DNA from 2 places in the Mesorhizobium sp. P160187 genome. Region 1 is predicted to be linked to the other one. Evidence: predicted binding sites of a transcription regulator. Region 1 holds the regulator's gene; the other holds the start of a gene.
The links. The regulator LexA, encoded in region 1, represses DNA repair genes until DNA is damaged. The targets are predictions, from matches to a motif close to TGTTCNNNNTGTGTTCNG.
Positions count from the first base shown of each region.

Region 1 (10,164 bases):
CCAGCAGCTGCGCCTTCCTGGCGTCGTCGAGACGGGCGGCGATAGCAGATCCGCTTTCCAGGTATGGCAGAGTGGCGACGAAAATGTCGAACAGCTCGGTATCGGCCATCTTGCGCATATGCGCGCCGTTGATTGACTCGAGCTTGGCGAAGTCGAAGCGCGCCGCACCCTTGTTGACATCGCCGATGTCGAACCACGAAATCATGTCCTTGATCGACATGATCTCGTCGTCGCCATGGCTCCAGCCGAGCCGCGCCAGATAGTTGAGCAGTGCCTCGGGCAGATAGCCCATGGCGCGATAAGCCTCGACACCGAGTGCGCCGTGCCGCTTCGACAGCTTGGCGCCGTCGGCGCCGTGGATCAGCGGGATATGCGACATCGACGGGACGTCCCAGCCCATGGCGTTGTAGATCACCGTCTGGCGCGCGGCGTTGGTCAGATGGTCGTCGCCACGGATGATGTGGGTGACGCCCATGTCATGGTCGTCGACGACGACGGCATGCATGTAGGTCGGATTGCCGTCCGAGCGCAGGATGATGAAATCGTCGAGGTCCTTGTTGGGGAAGCGCACCTCGCCCTGCACACGGTCGTGCACCACGGTTTCGCCCTCGGTCGGCGCCTTGATGCGGATGGCGCCCTTGACGCCGGGAGGCGCCTCCGAGGGGGCACGATCGCGCCACGCGCCATTGTAGCGCGGCGGCAGGCCCTTGGCGCGTGCGGCCTCGCGCATCGCCTCAAGTTCGGCAGGCGTCTCGTAGCTGTAATAGGCCTTGCCCAGGCGCACCAGCTCCTCGGCCACCTCACGGTGGCGCGGCGCGCGCTCGAACTGCGATATGGCCTCACCGTCCCAGGAAAGGCCGAGCCAGGTCAGCCCATCCAGAATGGCCTGTGTCGCCGCCTCGTTGAAGCGTTCGCGGTCGGTGTCCTCGATGCGCAGCACCATCGTGCCGCCGGTGTGCTTGGCGTACAGCCAGTTGAACAGCGCCGTGCGCGCGCCGCCGATATGCAGATAGCCGGTGGGCGAGGGGGCAAAACGGGTGACGACTGTGTCGGACATGGAATTCTCGGGAACCTTGGAAAGCGGGGCGTGATCGCGCGGACTTTCGCGCTTTGCGCGTTCATGTAGCATAGGGGGTCTGGGGCGCAAGGGGCAGACCCGATGGCTGGACGTGGCCGGGGCACGTCGGCAATTATCGGTTGCGTCAACTGGCGCTGGAGCCTTGTAGCACAAAATCTGTTCGCACCTCCGCGCAACCTCGTTTGGCAGCAGCGTCAATGTCTGGGTTTCATTCGGCTGCAGCGTCCGTCACAGTGCCTGGAACATCGCTGCGACGGTGGTGCCCCCTCTGACGAGCGGACATTTCTTCACGGAGGCGGCACTGCCCGACTACAACGCCGCCGTGACAGCGTTGGCTTGGTCACGCATATTGACCTTTCTGCAATCATTATCGTGAACACCGCAACCTGTGTGCAGTCCGGTCTCGCCACTAAGGAGGCATGATTGAAAGAAGGACTACCGATGACCAGAAACGCCGACCATACGGAGGGTGATCCGTTCTACCATGGTACCCGGGCGGATTTGAAACCCGGGGATCTGCTGAGCGTCGGCCACCCTTCTAATTTCAGAGGTAAACCACTGTCATGGATCTATTTCACCCAGACACTGGAAGCCGCCATCTGGGGAGCAGAGCTTGCAACGGGTGACGGTCGTCAAAGGATTTACATCGTAAAGCCGACGGGGTTTTTTATGGATGACCCTAACCTGACCGATAAAAAATTTCCCGGTAATCCGACGAAATCCTACCGCTCCCGTGATCCGTTACTCATCCTGGGGGAGCTCGCTGAATGGCAGGGTCATACACCCGAACAATTGAAGGCAATGCACGATGGGCTTGCTCGCCTGAGGGCGGAGGGCCGAGATATGATTGAGGATTGAGCGTCCTTGGCGGGTCAATTCCGGCGCGGTGGACGCGACCGCACGGACTTTCGCGCTTTGCGCGTTCATGTAGCATAGGAGGTCTGGGGCGCAAGGGGCAGACCCGATGGCTGGACGTGGCCGGGGCACGAAGGAAGGCGAAGGCGCCGAGGCAAGCGTCAGCGAACGCTCGCTGTTTGCCGATAGTCCCTATGCCGAGCCGCTGCCCCTCGCGCTGCCTGAGCCGCATCCCGGCGTCGCTCCTGCGCTGCCCGGTCACGCGTTGCCGGCGCAAGTCACAGCGCCCGGATCTATCGCCCGTCTGCGCAGACGGCTTCGCCGTCCGTCATGGCCCGCGCTCCGCCGCAGCCTTGCCGTGGCCGCCAACACGGAGCTCGACCGGGGCGTCGCCTTCCTGCTGGTGCCGGTTTTCCTGGCGGCCGGCGTCATCATTTATTTCTCGCTGGCCGGCGAGCCCGGCTTTGCGCAGCCAATCGCCATTGTGGTGCTGGCGACATGTTGCGCTGTCGCCACGCGACCTCGGCCGAGGACGCATCTGTTCTGCATGGCCGCGATGCTGTGCGCGCTCGGCGTCGTCGCCGCCAAAGTCGAGACCTGGCGCGCCGGAACGCAGATGCTCGGCTCCGAGATCCAGACACGGCTGACCGGCCGCGTCGTCAGTCTCGAACAGATGGAGAGCGGGCGCATCAGGCTGACGCTTGACGTGGTTTCGACCGCTTACCCCAAGCTGCGCTACGCCCCGGAGCGGGTCAGGCTCTCGGCGCGGACCGTTCCCGCCGATATGACCGCCGGCTCCCTGATCACCGGCTATGCCAGGCTGTTGCCGCCGACCGGTCCGGTGCGGCCGGAGAGCTACGATTTCTCCTTCGACAGCTATTTCACCGGTATCGGCGGCAGCGGCTTCTTTCTCGGCAATCCGAAAACCATTGCTACGCAGGGACCGCCGCCGCTGACCGCGCGGCTTTCCTCGGCAATCGAGAACGCGCGCGAAAACATTGCCGACCATATCAGGGGCAAGATCGGCGGCGCCGAAGGCGAGATTGCCGCGGCGCTGATTGTCGGCGTGCGCGCCGGCATCCCGGACGAGGTCAACGAAGCGATGCGGCGCACCGGCATCTACCACATCATCTCCATCTCCGGCCTGCATATGGCGCTGGTTGCCGGCACCATCATGGCGTTGCTGCGCGGCGCCTTTGCGCTGTTTCCGGATTTCTCCTCGCGCCGGCCGGTGAAGAAATATGCAGCAGTGGCAGCACTCGTCTCCATCGCCGCCTATCTCGTCATTTCAGGCATCGTGGTGGCTGCCGAGCGCAGTTTCATCATGCTGGCGGTCATGCTTGTCGCCGTGCTGTTTGATCGCGCCGCACTCACCATGCGCAATCTGGCGATCTCCGCCATGGCCGTCATCCTGGTGTCGCCGCACGAGGTGGTCGGTCCCAGCTTCCAGATGTCGTTTGCCGCCACTGCCGCCCTTGTCGGCGCCTATGCCGGCTGGGCCGATTACCGCGCCGACAAGGTGAGAACGCCACCGGCAAAGCGCTCCTTCGTCGGCTTCCTGTCGCGAAAATTCGCGCTGGCCATGGGCGGCCTCGCCATGACCTCGATCATCGCCGGCAGTGCAACCTTGCTGTTCGCCATCTGGCATTTTCAGCGTGTGTCGCCGCTCAGCCTGATCGCCAATCTGGCCGTGATGCCGATTGTATCGTTGATCGTCATGCCGTTTGCCGTGCTCAGCGCGCTGGCGATGCCGTTCGGCGCCGACGGACCGTTCCTCTATGTGATGGGCAAAGGCCTGACGGCGATGATCGCCATATCGGCCTGGATTTCCGAGCGCTCGCCGGTCGATGCCGTCGGGTTGATTTCCATCCGCTCGGTGCTGCTGGTGACGGTCGCCCTCGTCATCGCCACCATGGCCACCACCTGGCTCAGGCTGGCGGCCGTGCCTTTCGCGCTGGCCGGCCTGTTGACGGTGCCGCAGGTGCTTACGCCCGACGTGCTCATATCCGAGGATGCGCATCTGGTGGCCATGCCGATCGGTGGCGGCGAACTCGCCCTCAACCGCGAACGCTCCAACGAATTCACCACGGACAATTGGAAACGGGCGCTGCGGGCCGAAACCATTATCCCACCTGAGATTTTCGAGGCAACAGATACGCGGTTCGATCTCGATCCGCTCGATCTGCCGCCCGGCTCGCCCTTCTATTGCACCGGCGATCTCTGTATCGCCCGGCACCCTTCCGGAGCCATTGTAGCGCTTGCGAAAGACCGCAAGACGGCGCGGCCGGCCTGTGCCTTCGCGAGCCTGATCGTCATCGATGACGCCACCGCCTACAATCCGTGCCGCGACCCGCTGGTCTTGGTCGTGACGAAGAAACAACTCGCCCGCGACGGCAGCGCCGCCGTCTTCTTCGATCCACAATCGGCAGCGATAGCGCCAACGATCCACTTCGCCGTCGACAAGCCTTATCGCCCCTGGCACGAGCAGCGCCGCTTCTCACGCGAAGCCCGAGGCCTGCCGCCCTACAAGCAGCGTGAAAAGTACAAACCTAAGCCGGCTCAGTAACGCCTGATCAGCCCCACCAGCTTGCCTTGCACCTTGACCCTGTCGGGGCCGAAGATGCGGGTTTCGTAGGCCGGGTTTGCGGCTTCCAGCGCGATCGAGGCGCCCTTGCGGCGGAAGCGTTTCAGGGTCGCTTCCTCGTCGTCGACCAACGCCACCACGATCTCGCCGGGGCTGGCAGTGTCGGCATTGCGGATGATGACCGTATCGCCGTCGAAAATGCCGGCTTCGATCATCGAATCGCCCTTGACCTCGAGCGCGTAGTGTTCGCCGCCCATGATCATGTCGGGCGGCACCGAGATCGAATGGGTCTGATGCTGGATGGCGTCGATCGGCACGCCGGCGGCGATGCGTCCCATCACCGGGATTGAAATCGAGGAAACGGCATCGTCATTGCCGGCAGACATCGAACGCGACGGCGAGCCCGGCTTGATCTGGCGGCCGAGACCGCCTTGGCCCATCCCGCCTTGTCCCTGGCCGCCTTGCCCTTGGCCGGCTTGACCAAGACTGCCCTGAATGACGCTCGGTGAAAACTTCCTCGCCGCGTTGAGGCCTGGCGCGATCGAGTCGGGTAGCCGCAGCACTTCCAGCGCGCGCGCCCGGTTCGGCAGCCGGCGAATGAAACCGCGCTCCTCAAGCGCTGTGATCAGTCGGTGGATGCCGGACTTGGAGGCGAGGTCGAGCGCTTCCTTCATCTCGTCGAAGGACGGCGGGATTCCGCTCTCCTTCAGGCGTTCATGGATGAACATCAGAAGCTCATGTTGTTTGCGCGTCAGCATCGCGGCCCCCAAGGGTTCTGAAACCAGAATCAGAAAAAACAAACCCAGAACAAACACTATCTGTTCCAGTTGTGTTCCGCAACCTTTTAAAGTTTAATGAATGTGTTGACGTTTTGTTCAGCGTAACGTTCGGCACCGCGAGCGGCGCTCGTAGTCGTTGGCCGGCAACGCGGTGAAACGAAGACAAAGTGCCCTGCGTCGTCGGCTATGATCGCCGCTTCCCTTTCGGACGGGGCTGCGCAGCATCCGCGCCGGGTTCGCTCTGGGCATAGACCTGCAGCGTGTAGCCGATGTGAGCGGTCATCAGAGTTTTCGCACGTTCGACGTCGCGATCGAGGGCCGCTTCCATCAGGGCGGTATGGTGTTCGATCGCCACGGCGTCGCGCAGGGCCGCCACGGCCTTCCGGTGTCCATCCGTGCGGCCGGCGGCGGCGCGCAGCGTCGGGGCCAGACCCAGAAAGCGGTGATGGCGATGCAATTGGTCGGAAATCGTTGCATTGAAGCGCAGCAGCCAGCTGGATGTCGCGGCACTGAGCAGCGCCGCATGGAAGGCATCGTGTTTTTCGTACCACCCGTCGACCGCATCATCCGATGGATCGTCGAGAACAGACCCGCACCGTGAGAGACGATAGTGGGCGGCAACGACCGCGTCTTCCCACTCACGGTCGCCCTTCTCGATCGATTCCACCAGCAGGGGCAGTTCGACCACCAGCCGCGCACGCGCCAAATCCTCGAGCTCCGCCCGAGAGACGGGAGCGACCGCAAACCCGCGGTTGCTGATGGCGGTCACAAGCCGTTCCGCCTCCAGCCGCGACAGCGCCTCGCGCAACGGCGTCCAGCCGATGCCGTAGGTGTTGCGCAGCGTGCTCAGCTTCAACGGCGCGGCAGGCGCCAGCCGGGTCGCAAGAATATCGCGCCTGAGCAGGCGATAGGCCACTTCCGTCTTCGAGGTCTGCTCGTCATCCAGCATCGTGATCCATCAGACATAAACGCTCGGCGGATCATTATATATCAAAGCCTTTCAATGGGTGAATTATATATAATGTTTGACAGCTCAAGGGCGACCACTCAAGATCGCCGGCATGTTTGGGCGGCAGGCTCCGCCGCGCGCGTTTGTCCATGGAGGGGCGCCGGATCATGAGCACGACACCCGATCTCGCTACAATCGAAGCAATGGATGCCGCCGATCCGCTGCGCTCCATGCGTGAACGCTTTGTCTTGCCGCAAGGCGTGATTTATCTCGACGGCAATTCGCTGGGTGCCGCGTCACCAGCCGTCTTCAGCGAATTGCAACAGGCCGCCACGCAGGAATGGGCGCACGACCTCATTCGCGCCTGGAACACGGCTGGCTGGTTCAACATGCCGGTGGAACTGGGAGATCAGCTCGGACGACTGATCGGCGCGGCTGACGGGCAGACGGTGGTCTGCGACACAACCTCGATCAACATCTACAAGCTGCTGCACGCCGCGCTCGGCATGCGGCCGAATCGGTCGGTCATCGTTGCCGAGGGCGACAGTTTCCCGACCGACCTCTACATGGCCGAAGGCGTCGCCTCGACCCGGCCGGGAACGCGGCTGCGGCTGGAGGGCGTCGACGCGGCCGCAATCGAGGATCTGATCGACGACAGCGTTGCCGTCATCCTGGTCAACCACGTCAACTACAAATCCGGCCAGTTGCGCGACATGGCGGCGCTGACGCGCAAGGCACATGACGCCGGCGCGCTGATCATCTGGGATCTCTGCCACACCGCCGGTGCCTTGCCGGTCGAACTCGACCGTGCCAATGCCGATTTCGCTGTCGGCTGCACCTACAAATACCTCAATGGCGGCCCGGGCTCGCCGGCCTTCATCTACGCGGCCGAGCGCCACCATGGTGACATCAGGCAGCCGCTCAGCGGCTGGTGGGGCCATGCGCGGCCGTTTGCCTTCGAGCAGGGCTTTGCCGTTGGGAGCGGGATCCGCCGCTTCCTGTGCGGAACGCAGCCGGTGCTGTCGATGCGGGCGCTCAAAGGCGCGCTCGATATCTGGAACGACGTCGACATGGCGGCGGTGCGCAGAAAAAGCATCGCGCTGACCGACCTGTTTATCCAGCTCGTCGAAGCCAGATGCGGCGCCTACGGGCTTGAACTGGAAAGTCCTCGCGACGGCAGCCAGCGCGGCAGCCAGGTGTCGTTCCTCCACCCGCATGGCTACCAGGTGATGCGGGCGCTGATCGAGCGCGGCGTGATCGGCGATTTTCGGGCGCCGTCGACCATCCGTTTCGGCTTCACGCCGCTCTATGTCGGTTATGGCGATGTCTGGCAGGCGGTCGAAGCGCTGGAGGATATTTTGCGCACCGGCGCCTGGCAGGACGCCCGCTTCGCGGTGAAGACCGCGGTTACCTGAGAAACTAGAGCAATTTCAGGAAAAGTGTGAAGCGGTTTTCCGTCCGAAATTGCGTCAATCAAAGAGCTAGAGCATTTCGCCGTTTCCGTTAAACGGTGAAATGCTCTAGAGCCGGGTGCGGACCGTCCAGAGCTCCGGAAACAGCACGACCTCCAGCATCTTCTTCAGATAGGAGGCGCCTGAGGTGCCGCCCGTGCCGCGCTTCAAGCCGATGATGCGCTCGACCGTGGTGACGTGGTTGAAGCGCCAGCGGCGGAAATAATCCTCGAAGTCGACCAGCTTCTCGGCCAGTTCGTAGAGCATCCAGTAGCGCTGCGGGTCGCGGTAGACGGTTTGCCAGGCAGCCAGCACTTCTTCGTTCTCGACGCGCGTCTCGCGCCAGTCCGTGCGACTGGCGTCGGCGCCGATGTCGAAGCCATTGCGCGCCAAAAGCAGAAGCGCCTCGTCATAGAGCGACGGCGTGGCCAGGATGGCTTCCAGCCTGTCCGTAAGGTCGGGCCGGTGCTTGTGCGGCCCGAGCATGGCAAGGTTGCGGTTGCCGGCCATGAACTCGATAGCGCGGTACTGCCACGACTGGAAGCCCGAGGATTGGCCGAGCGCGTCGCGAAACTCGGTGTATTCGCTTGGCGTCATCGTGCGCAGCACGTCCCAGGCATTGTTGAGCTGCTCGAAGATGCGCGCGACGCGAGACAGCATCTTGAAGCTCGGTTCGAGGCGGTCGGCGCGGATAGAGCGGATCGCGGCGCCGATCTCGTGCAAAGCGAGCTTCATCCACAATTCCGATGTCTGATGCTGGATGATGAACAGCATCTCGTCATGGGCCGAAGACAGCGGCGCCTGCGCATCGAGCACCTTGTCCAGCTGCAGATAGTCGCTGTAGGACATCCGCTCCTTGAACGACATCTGCGCGCCATCGGACGCCGGATCGTGCGGCTTAATCAATTGCTCTTCTCCGCGCGCAACCGGAATCGCTGGATCTTGCCGGTCTGGGTTTTGGGCAAGGCGTCGATGAACTTCACCGAACGCGGATATTTGTAGGGCGCGATCGTTGCCTTGACGTGGTCCTGCAGGCGTTTGACGGTCAATGCGTCCGGCGAAACACCTTGCACAAGCACGATATGCGCCTCGACGATCTGGCCGCGTTCACCGTCGTCGGCGCCGGTCACCGCGCATTCGGCGACGTCGGGATGCGAGAGCAGCGCCGCTTCGACCTCGGGGCCGGCGATGTTGTAGCCGGCGCTGACGATCATGTCGTCGGAACGCGCGGCGAAGTGGAAGAAGCCATCCTCGTCCTGCGTGAACGTATCGCCGGTGAGATTCCAGCCGTCGCGGACATAGTCCTTTTGCCTGGCATCGGCCATGTAGCGGCAGCCGGTCGGGCCGCGCACCGCCAGCCGGCCAGTAGAGCCGCGCGGCAACTCCCGCATCTCGTCATCGACGATGCGTGCCTGATAGCCGCCGACGGGTTTGCCGGTGGAGGCCGGCTTCATGTCGTCGAAGCGGTTGGAGATGAAGATATGCAGCATCTCGGTGGCGCCGATCCCATCGAGGATCGGCTTGCCGGTCTTCTCAGTCCATTCCTCGAAGACAGGCGCCGGCAGCGTCTCGCCCGCCGAAACCGCGACGCGCAGCGAGGACAGGTCAGCGCCTTGATCCATGGCCTTGAGCATGGCCCGATAGGCGGTTGGAGCGGTGAAGGAAATGGTCGCTTTGTAGGTCTCGATGATGTGGATCATGTTGGGTGGCGTCGCCTGTTCCAGCAGCGTCGCCGCGGCGCCGAAACGCAGGGGGAAGATGGCGAGCCCGCCAAGACCGAAGGTAAAGGCAAGGGGCGGGGAGCCGACGAAGATGTCGTCGGGCGTCACCTCCAGGATTTCGCGGGCATAGGCGTCGGCGACGATCAGCAGGTCGCGGTGGAAATGCATCGTCGCCTTCGGCACGCCGGTGGTGCCGGAGGTGAAGCCGAGCAGCGCGACATCGTCGCGGCCGGTGTTGACGGCAGTGAAGGTGACCGGCTTGTCGAGGGCGGCTCGGTCGAGTTCCGCGTCATGGTTGGCCGTGCCGTCGAAGCCAATGACCTGCTTGAGATACGCATTGCCCTTGGCGCAGGCGGTCATCTCGTCCATCAGCCTCGTATCGCAAAGTGCGACCGTGATTTCCGCCTTGTCGACGATCTTGGCGAGTTCGCCGGCACGCAACATCGGCATGGTGTTGACGACCACCGCGCCCACCTTGGTGGCGGCCAGCCAGCAGGCGACCATGGCCGGATTGTTGGCCGAGCGGATCAGCACCCGGTTGCCCGGCTTGACACCGTAATTCTCGACCAACGCATGGGCGAGCCTGTTGGTCCAGTCGGACAGTTCCTTGTAGGTGCGGCGGCGGCCATTGCCGATCAGCGCGGTGTGGTCGCCGAGGCCTCTTTCGACCAGCCTGTCGGTCAATTCGACGCCGGCATTTATGTGGTCGGGATAGTCGAAGCCGTCGAGCAAAAACTCCGGCCATTG
Region 1 is NZ_JBYMDX010000004.1:281,742-291,905, forward strand. It holds gene gltX (glutamate--tRNA ligase) at 1-1,057, opposite strand, end outside; gene arr (NAD(+)--rifampin ADP-ribosyltransferase) at 1,520-1,936, shown strand; gene AC3CCE_RS18390 (ComEC/Rec2 family competence protein) at 2,043-4,499, shown strand; gene lexA (transcriptional repressor LexA) at 4,493-5,275, opposite strand; gene AC3CCE_RS18400 (GntR family transcriptional regulator) at 5,481-6,245, opposite strand; gene kynU (kynureninase) at 6,413-7,660, shown strand; gene kynA (tryptophan 2,3-dioxygenase) at 7,766-8,602, opposite strand; gene AC3CCE_RS18415 (AMP-binding protein) at 8,599-10,164, opposite strand, start outside.

Region 2 (10,164 bases), 440 kb from region 1:
ATGGCCTGAATTCTTCGTCGAGGCCGTTACCGACTACATCGTCCACCAGGAAAAGCCGGCAGGCTATATCTCTGAAGACAATGCCGGTTGGCTGATCCAGACCATCTCGCGCGACGGAATGGTCGACAGTGTGACCGAACTGGAGCTCCTGGTGCATGTGCTGGAAAGGGCGAAATCATCGCCCGGCCGGCTCTCCGCCTACGCGCTCGAGCAGGTCGCCAACGCGGTGGTCGACGGCAAGGGACCACTGATGCTCGGCGGCGCGCTGGTTCCCGGGCTGGTCGCCAAGGCAGAGGTCGATCTGTTGCGCCGCATTCTCCACGCCTATGGCGGCGACGGTAACATTGCCATCACACGGGTTGAGGCCGAGGTGCTGTTCCAGATCAACGAGCAGACCGCAGCGGCCCACAACGACCCGTCCTGGAACGACCTGTTCGTCAAGGCGCTCGCCAATTTCGTCATGTGTTCGGCCGGCTACGAAGCGCCGACGCGCGATGTGGCGCTGCGTCGTGACAGTTTCTTGGACCAGGCCGAGCCCGAAATTGGTGGCTTCTTCAGCCGCATGGTGTCGGGCGGACTGGCCGGCATCATGGAAGCCTATCGTTCGCCCGGCGATATCGAGGCCGAATGGGAGTCGAAGAACCGTGCCGCCGAGGCACTCGCGCGCCGCGCCGAGACGATCGACGCCAGCGAGGCGAAATGGCTGGCCGATCGCATCGGCACCGACCGCCCGCTGCGTGACAATGAACGCGCGCTGCTGACGCTGATCAAACTCGCCTCGCCGGAGATACATCCGGCGCTCAAGCCACTGCTCGACAAGGTTGCTTAAGCCGCGCCGTTTTCTGCGACCGTTTTGCAGAGGACGATATTGGAGTGTCTTCAGGCCAATCGCCAAGTTCGGCCACGCGCTCGAAACCGGCTTCCTCAGGCAAGCTCGGTTCGGTCGGAGTCAGATCGTGCTCGGTCAGAATGCGAGGCCATCAAATCCCGCCATACCAGTCATAGCCATTGTCTTCCCAATAGCCGCCGCGGCCGCCGCCAATATTGGCAAAACTGTCGACGAGCTCGATCTTGTAGAGATACTTCGGCATCTTGTAGCCGAGCTGTCGTTCGACGCGCACGCGCAGCGGCGCGCCGTTTTCGACCGGCAGCGGCTTGCCGTTGAGGCCGTAGGCCAGGATCGTCTGCGGGTGGCGGGCATCGATCAGGTCGATGGTGCCGTAATATTTGATTTCCCCGGAGAGGCTGCGATCGATCGTATCGAGGCAGTGGAACATGACATAGCGGGCCTGCGGCTTGACCACAGCCTGGTCGAGCACCAGCGACAGCGGGGTGCCGGTCCATTTGGCGATGCAGCTCCAGCCTTCGACACAGTCGTGGCGGGTGATCTGCGTGCGGCTCGGCATGTTCTCCAACTGCTCGCGGCTGAGCGACAGCGGCTTTTCGACCAGGCCCGTTACCTCCAGCCGCCAGTCGGCGAAATTGTTGGCGAGCAGGCCCTTGTAGGTGTCATCGTCGGGCGCGGTGACGCCGTTCGGCCGCTGCGGCTGGCGGATGTCGGCCTCGGTGAATTCCGGCGCCAGAGCATCGCGGCCGGCAAGCCAGCGTTGCGCGCGGTAGGTCAGGCCATTGGCGTTTTCGAGGAAACTGCGCAGGCCATCGCCCATGCCGAGCTGGCTGTCGAAGGCATCGCAGCCCGACAACATGATGCCGGAAACGCCGAGGCCGGCACCCGTCAGGAACTTTCGGCGGCTGATCGGGAATTTGGCCATCTCACGCACTCCTCTCGCTGTCGCCATGCGTTGGCGGATCCGTGCGGTACCAGCCGGTGATGATCGAGCGCAGTTCGTTGATCGGGCCGGCAGCGAGGATCATCATCATATGGACGATGAAAAAGCCGACCAGCAGCACCATCACCGTGAAATGGATGGTGCGCGCCGTCTGCCGGCCGCCGAGCACTTCGTTTAACCAGGGCAGCACCGAGTTCATGCTCGGTGACATGGCGAGGCCGGTGATGATCATGAGTGGCAACAGCACGAACAGCACGCCGCCATAGGCTATTTTCTGCAGCGTGTTGTATTCGCGTGTGTGGTGGAACCTGAGCTTGGCGTGCTCGATGATGTCCTGCGGCAGCCGCTTGAGATCGTCAAGGCGCGGCGCCAGATCGCGGCGCAGATGGCCGTTGACCAGGCTGGCGACCAGCCAGACGACCAGGGTGGTGGTCAGTATCCAGGCGAAGAAGAAATGCACGACGCGGGCGGTGCCGAGATCGTAATAGGACGGGATCGTCGCCCAGGAGGGGAAGGCGCGCGAGGTTTGCTGACCGGCCGGGCCCGACCAGCCGAGCACGCCGGTGGTGTCGAAGCGATGGCCGAAGATTTCGGTATAGCCGCGCGGGCCGGTGGCGGTGTTTTCGGCGCCGATGGCAAAGACGGTGTTGTTGTACTCGAAGCCGGATTGCTTGCCGATGTAGAGCTGCGGCCGGGCATTGAAGATCTGCAGGCCGGACAAAAGCATGAAGAACAGCGAGATCGCCCACAGCCAGTGCGTCAGGCGGGTCCAGCGCGATTGCCGGTAGATCAGCGTCGCATCCTTCGTTGAGGCGGCATCGACGCCTGCGCCGGGCTGACTCACGGTAATGGTTTCCATCTTTTCCTCGCCTCCGGCTGCGCGATCCTGGGATGGCCGCGCTCGTCCTTGTCCTCCCAATACGTCGCTATCGAAAGCGATGTTTCATGCGGTCACGTTTTTATTACGGGCACGGGTTTATCGCGGGCACGGATACTCAATTGCCGAGGCTCACCGCGAGATTGACGACGGCGGCGACGATGACGGCGTTGAAGAAGAACGACAGGATCGAATGGACAAGCACCACGCGGCGCATATGCGAGGTCGTGATCGCGGTGTCGGCGGTCTGCGCGGTCATGCCGATCACCGTCGCGAAATAGAGAAAGTCCCAACCGTCCGGCCGTTTGCTGCCGGGAAAATCGAGGCCGCCGACCGGTATCTTCTTCTTGGTTTCGGCATCGATCGCGTCGCCGTCCATCCAGTAGACATGCGCATAGTGGAGGGCGGCCATGGCATGGATGGTGAACCAGCCAAGCGGGATCGACAGCATGGCGAAGCCGAGTTCGATGGGGTCGCGATCCTTGTGATTGATCAAAAGGAACAGCAGGACAATGGCCATGGCGACGATGCCGAGCGTGATGGCAAAGATGCCCAGCACTGGGAGGTCCAGTTCGCGCGCGTTCTTGCTGAGATAGCGGCCGGACAGCAGCGGCATCTTGGCGATGACGAGCGCGATGAAGACGACGAAGAAGGAATCGGCGGCAATCGAGATCGAATAGGCAAGCCGCGTGAAGACGGGGAGCGATCCAATCAAAGGCAATACCGCGGCAAATACGACCAGACCGACGGCTAGCGACACAAAGAACTGCTTGTGCCGCTGCAAGGGGTTATTCGGCGATGTGTCGGCCATAGCCCGACCTCGGATGATGCTTCACGTCTGGTCGGGTGTGACGGATTTCAGAGCCCGCCGCAAGATGCGGTCGAGTTCGCCGAGAAAACGCGAGCGATCCTGTGGCGCAAAGCTGGCATTGTAGCCCTTGCTCTCGCCGGTTTCGCGCAGATGCTGTTTCAAATCGCGCATAGCCACCGCTATGCCGATGGTCTCCGGCGTGAATGGGCGTCCGGTCGGCCCGAGCACATGGGCGCCGAGCGCGACTGTGCGGGCGGCAAGCGGGATGTCGGCTGTGATCACGATGTCGTTGGCCTTGGCATTGTCGACGATCCAGTCGTCGGCGGCGTCGGCGCTCTTGGACACCACGATGTTGCGGATCATCGGATCGCGCGACGGGCGCAGGCCGCCATTGGAGACGTAGGTGACGACGACACCATGGCGCTCGGCGACCTTCTCGACCTCGGCTTTCACCGGGCAGGCGTCGGCGTCGACGTATATGGCGGGTGCGGGCATTGTCTCTCCAAAACGAACATGGGGCCGGCATGTTATCCGGCCCCATGCCAGAAATCTTGGCTTGTCAGGCTGGCAGCGCGCCCGACTTCTTCGCGGTCCAGGTGGCGATATAGTCCATCAGGCCGGGGTTGAGACAGTCATAGGGTTCTAGGCCGATCGACTTCAACTGGCCGCGGATGCCGTCCATCCGCTTCGGGTCGACGCCGGATTCGATGATCGACGAGACGAAAGCGGTGAAGCCCGGCGGCGACCAGCCGTCTTCCTCGAAACGTTCGGGATGGATGAAGGACAGGCCCTTGAACGGATGGTCGCGTTCGACCGGCCCGTGCATGTGGACGCCGCAGCCGGTGCAGGCATGGCGCTGGATCAGCGCCGAGGGGTCGGCCACCTTCAGCTTGTCGCCATTCTCGGTCACGGTGACATCGCCGGTGCCGGCGACCGCCACGATCGAGAACACCGCGCCGTCTGGCTTCCAGCATTTGGTGCAGCCACAGGCATGGTTGTGGGCGATCTGGCCCTTGACCTTCACCTTCACCGGCTTGCTGGTGCAGGCACAGACCAGCGTGCCGCCGGCAAAGCTTGCGCTTTCCTTCGGCAGGCCATTGTCGATTTTCGGATGCAGTTTCTCAGGCATTATCTTCCTCCCTTGTTGAACCCATGCAACTACAGTCGCTGGCCCTTCGGTCGGCGGCTTCTTCTCCTCAATAAACGACGACGCTCCTGATCGACTTGCCCTCATGCATAAGGTCGAAGCCCTTGTTGATGTCTTCCAGCTTCAGCAAATGGGTGATCATCGGGTCGATCTGGATCTTGCCGTCCATGTACCAGTCGACGATTTTTGGCACGTCGGTGCGGCCGCGTGCGCCGCCGAAGGCGGTGCCCATCCAGGTGCGGCCGGTGACCAGCTGGAACGGCCGGGTCGAAATCTCCTGGCCGGCGCCGGCCACGCCGATGACGACCGACTTGCCCCAGCCGCGATGCGAGGCTTCCAGCGCCTGGCGCATCACCTTGGTGTTGCCGGTGCAGTCGAATGTGTAGTCGGCGCCGCCGATCTGGTCGGCGCCGCGCTTGGTCAAGTTGACGAGGTGAGGAACGATGTCGCCGTCGATCTCCTTCGGATTGACGAAATGCGTCATGCCGAAGCGCTCGCCCCATGCCTTCTTGTCGTTGTTGAGGTCGACACCGATGATCATGTCAGCGCCGGCGAGCTTCAGGCCCTGGATGACGTTGAGGCCGATGCCACCGAGACCAAAGACGACAGCAGTCGCGCCTTGCTCGACCTTCGCGGTGTTGATGACCGCGCCGATGCCGGTGGTGACGCCGCAACCAATGTAGCAGATTTTGTCGAAGGGCGCGTCCGGGTTGACCTTGGCGACGGCGATCTCGGGCAAAACGGTGAAATTGGAGAAGGTCGAGCAGCCCATATAGTGGAAGATCTTGTCCTTGCCGATCGAGAAGCGCGAGGAGCCATCGGGCATCAAGCCTTGGCCCTGCGTGGCGCGGATGGCGGTGCACAAATTGGTCTTGCGCGACAGGCAGGATGGGCACTGCCGGCATTCCGGCGTGTAGAGCGGGATGACGTGGTCGCCCTTCTTGACCGAGGTGACGCCCTTGCCGACATCGACGACAACGCCAGCGCCTTCATGGCCGAGGATTGCCGGAAACAGGCCTTCGGGATCGGCGCCCGACAGGGTGAACTCGTCGGTGTGGCAGATGCCGGTCGCCTTGATCTCGACCAGCACCTCGCCTTCGCGCGGTCCGTCGAGGTCGACCTCCATGATTTCCAACGGCTTTCCGGCGGCGACAGCGACAGCGGCGCGGGTTTTCATTAGGCAATTCCTCCCAAGGCGATTGGTCTTCAGGCTTTCAGGGTTTTTATACTGTTTCAACCCGATTTGGCGACCAAATATGGCGCAAATCTTGGCCCAGTCGTCGGCGAGCCCAACCTTCGCCCCTCGGCACGGCCCTGGCGGGCAGGGAGTGTCTTGATGGGTGCGCTGCCGGCGGTGCTTGAGCCCGGCTGCCGAAGCCCATAAGAAGGACGAAAGACCGAGGAAACGCCTTCGATGTTCACGAAAATCCTGATCGCCAATCGCGGCGAGATTGCTTGCCGCGTCATCAAGACGGCGCGCAGGATGGGGATTGCCACCGTAGCGGTCTATTCCGACGCCGATCGCGACGCCGTGCACGTCGAAATGGCCGACGAAGCCGTGCATATCGGCCCATCGCCTGCCGCGCAAAGCTATCTTCTGCCTGAAAAGATCATCGCCGCCTGCAAGGAGACGGGCGCGCAGGCCGTGCATCCCGGCTACGGATTTCTGTCGGAGCGGGCCGCCTTCTGCGAAGCGCTTGAGGCTGAGGGCATTGTCTTCATCGGTCCGAAACCCAAGGCTATCAAGGTGATGGGCGACAAGATCGAATCGAAGAAGTTCGCCAAGGCCGCTGAGGTGTCGACGGTTCCCGGCTGGCTTGGTGTCATCGAAAATGCCGACCATGCCGAAAAGATCGCCGGCGAGATCGGCTATCCCGTGATGATCAAGGCCTCGGCCGGCGGCGGCGGTAAAGGCATGCGCATTGCCTGGAGCCAGTCGGAAGTGCGCGACGGCTTCGACCGGGCGCGCTCGGAGGCGAAAAGCTCGTTCGGCGACGACCGCGTCTTCATCGAAAAGTTCGTCGTCGATCCGCGTCATATCGAAATCCAGGTGCTGGCCGACGCGCATGGCACCGCCCTCTATCTCGGCGAGCGCGAATGCTCGATCCAGCGCCGGAACCAGAAGGTTGCGGAAGAGGCGCCGTCGCCATTCCTCGATGCCAGGACGCGCAAGGTGATGGGCGAGCAGGCCGTGGCGCTGGCCAAGGCGGTCAACTACCAGAGCGCCGGCACCGTCGAGTTCATCGTCGATGCTGAAAAGAACTTCTATTTCCTTGAAATGAATACACGATTGCAGGTCGAGCATCCGGTGACGGAGCTTGTTACCGGCATCGACCTGGTCGAGCAGATGATCCGCATCGCCGCCGGCGAGAAGCTGGCGATCGAGCAGAACGACGTCACGCTGGACGGCTGGGCGGTGGAAAGCCGGCTCTATGCCGAGGATCCCTATCGCAATTTCCTGCCTTCGATCGGCCGGTTGACGCGCTATCGGCCGCCGGAGGAGGGCACGTTCGGCGACATCGTCATCCGCAACGACACCGGCGTCACCGAGGGGTCCGAGATTTCGATGTTCTATGATCCGATGGTGGCAAAGCTCTGCACCTGGGCGCCGACGCGGCTGGCGGCAATCGACGCCATGTCGGAAGCGCTGGACAGTTTCGTCGTCGACGGCATCGAGCACAACATACCGTTTCTGGCCGCGCTGATGCAGCACCCGCGCTGGCGCGAAGGGCGAATATCGACGGGCTTCATTGCCGAGGAATATCCCGACGGCTTCGCGCCGATCGTACCCAATGAGGACGAGAAGGCGGTGCTGGCGGCAATCGCCATCGCGGTCGAGCTTCTGCGCCGCGACCGGCTCGACCGGCTGGGCGGGCGGCTGGCGCCGCATTCGGGCGCACTCAAGCGCGATTGGGTGGTGAAGCTCGGCGACGACTATCTCCAGGCTTCGATCATCGAGGGCATGATCTCCATTCCGATGGAAATCGATCTGTCGGTCGATGGCGGCAAAGCGCTGACCGTGGCGTCCGACTGGCGGCCGGGCGACCTCATCTGGCGCGGCACTGTCGGTGCCCGCAAGGTCACGGCGCAGATCAGGCCGCTGCCGAACGGCCTGCGCATCGCCTGGAAGGGCATGTCGGTGACGGCGCGCGCCATGCTGCCGCGAACGGCTGAACTGGAAAGGCTGATGCCGGAAAAGGTGGCGCCGGACACGTCCAAGATGCTGCTTTGCCCGATGCCGGGCCTGGTGGTGTCGATCGCGGTTGCCGAGGGGCAGGAGGTCAAGGCCGGCGAGACGCTGGCCGTGGTCGAGGCGATGAAGATGGAAAACGTGTTGCGCGCCGACCGCGATCTTGTCGTGTCGAAGCTCAACGCCAAGCCGGGTGACAGCCTGGCTGTGGATGCGGTGATCATGGAGTTCGCCTAGAGATTGTTTGGAAATTCTACTCCGGCGGCCATCTGAAGGCGGTTTCTGCGCTTCCCGTGCTCACGGACCAATGGCCGCTGCGCTCCGGTTCTCGAAACCACCATCATATGACTCGCCAGAGCGAATTTCGAACAATCTCTGAGCCGAGCGGCTGGGTACGGAAGCCTGTGGTCGGTGGTCATTTGTGCTGGACTGGCATCGCCCGGTCCGGGACAATACATCTCCATCGACTCAAAGCCCTTCGAGCAATTTGATACATCATGGCGGATGACAAACTTCCACGCGATCCCCTGAAGCGCGAAGCAGCGCTCGCTGCTGCGCGCCCTGAGGCACCGGCGCGGCGGTTCATCCATCTGCGCGTGCATTCGGCGTATTCGCTGCTCGAGGGAGCCTTGCAGGTCGCCGCCGTTGTCGGTCATGCCGTCAAGGACGAGTGCCCGGCAATCGCCGTCACCGACACAAACAATCTGTTCGGCGCGCTTGAGTTCGCCCAGAAGGCGGTGAAGGAAGGCATCCAGCCGATTATCGGCTGCCAGATCGATCTCGCCTTTTCCGGCGAGACCAGTGACGCACAGCGCGACCGCCGCCGCCACGGGCCGGAGATGAACGCCGTGGTGCTGCTCGCCGCCACCGAGGTTGGCTATAGCAACCTCGTCAGGCTGGTCAGCCAGGTCTATCTGGAGACGCCGCCGGGCGAGCCCGTACATCTGACGTCAGCAATGCTGGAAGGCCATAGCGATGGCCTGATCTGCCTCAGCGGCGGGCCGCGCGGCCCGATCGGCCGGGCGCTGAAGGAGGATCGCCGAGATCTTGCCGAGACGCGGCTTCTGGCACTCAAGGCGCTGTTCGGCGACCGGCTCTATGTCGAACTGGACCGCGTTTCCGGCTATGACCGCGCCATCGAGAAATCATCGGTCGATCTTGCCTATATCCATGATCTGCCGCTGGTCGCCACGAATGAGGCGTTCTTCGCCGCCCGCGACGACTATGACGCGCATGATGCTCTGATCGCCATTGCCGAGGGTTCGGTGGTTGCCGCCGACAACCGTCGCCGGCTGACTTCGGACAATTTCCTGCGCAGCCAGGCGGATATGGCGCGGCTGTTCGCCGACCTGCCGGAAGCGATCGACAACACCGTCGAGATCGCGCTGCGCTGTTCCTATTATCCCAAGACCCGCAATCCGATCCTGCCACGCTTTACCGGCGGCGATGTCGCCGACAATGAGGTGGCGCTGAAAGCGGAGGCCGATGAGCTACGCCGGCAGGCGCATGAGGGGCTGGAGGCCCGGCTGGCGGCGCATGGACCCACCGCCGGCTACACGGTCGAACAATACCGCGAGCGGCTCGATTTCGAGCTCTCCATCATCGAGAAGATGAAATTTCCCGGTTACTTCCTGATCGTGGCCGACTTCATCAAATGGGCGAAGGCGCAAGGCATTCCGGTCGGGCCGGGCCGTGGTTCGGGCGCCGGATCGCTGGTCGCTTATTCCACCACCATCACCGATATCGATCCGCTGCGCTTCTCGCTGCTGTTCGAGCGCTTCCTCAATCCGGACCGCGTGTCGATGCCCGACTTCGACATCGACTTCTGCCAGGATCGGCGCGAAGAGGTCATCCGCTACGTCCAGCAGAAATATGGCCGCGACCAGGTGGGACAAATCATCACCTTCGGTACGCTGCAGGCGCGCGCGGTGCTGCGCGACGTCGGCCGCGTGCTGCAAATGCCTTACGGCCAAGTCGACAAGCTCTCCAAGATGGTGCCGCAGAACCCGGCCAATCCGGTCAAGCTGGCGGATGCCATCGCCAACGAGCCGCGCTTTGCCGAGGAGGCCGAGAAGGAGCCGATCGTGCAGACGCTGCTCGATATGGCGCAAAAGCTGGAAGGGCTCTACCGCCACGCTTCGACGCACGCCGCCGGCATCGTCATCGGCGACCGGCCCTTGTCGGAACTGGTGCCGATGTACCGCGATCCGCGCTCCGACATGCCGGTCACCCAGTTCAACATGAAATATGTCGAGCAGGCCGGGCTGGTAAAATTCGACTTCCTCGGCCTGAAGACGCTGACGGTGCTGGAGACGGCGGTGAAGCTGATCCGCCGGCGCGGCATCGAGA
Region 2 is NZ_JBYMDX010000004.1:718,542-728,705, reverse strand. It holds gene AC3CCE_RS20600 (hypothetical protein) at 1-829, shown strand, start outside; gene AC3CCE_RS20595 (molybdopterin-binding protein) at 981-1,772, opposite strand; gene AC3CCE_RS20590 (cytochrome b/b6 domain-containing protein) at 1,774-2,649, opposite strand; gene AC3CCE_RS20585 (DUF1345 domain-containing protein) at 2,786-3,478, opposite strand; gene AC3CCE_RS20580 (YaiI/YqxD family protein) at 3,500-3,973, opposite strand; gene gfa (S-(hydroxymethyl)glutathione synthase) at 4,038-4,607, opposite strand; gene AC3CCE_RS20570 (S-(hydroxymethyl)glutathione dehydrogenase/class III alcohol dehydrogenase) at 4,675-5,802, opposite strand; gene AC3CCE_RS20565 (acetyl-CoA carboxylase biotin carboxylase subunit) at 6,040-8,052, shown strand; gene dnaE (DNA polymerase III subunit alpha) at 8,313-10,164, shown strand, end outside.
Region 2: dnaE (DNA polymerase III subunit alpha) is a predicted target of LexA. The motif match lies at 8,169-8,186, and genes of this name have one in related genera.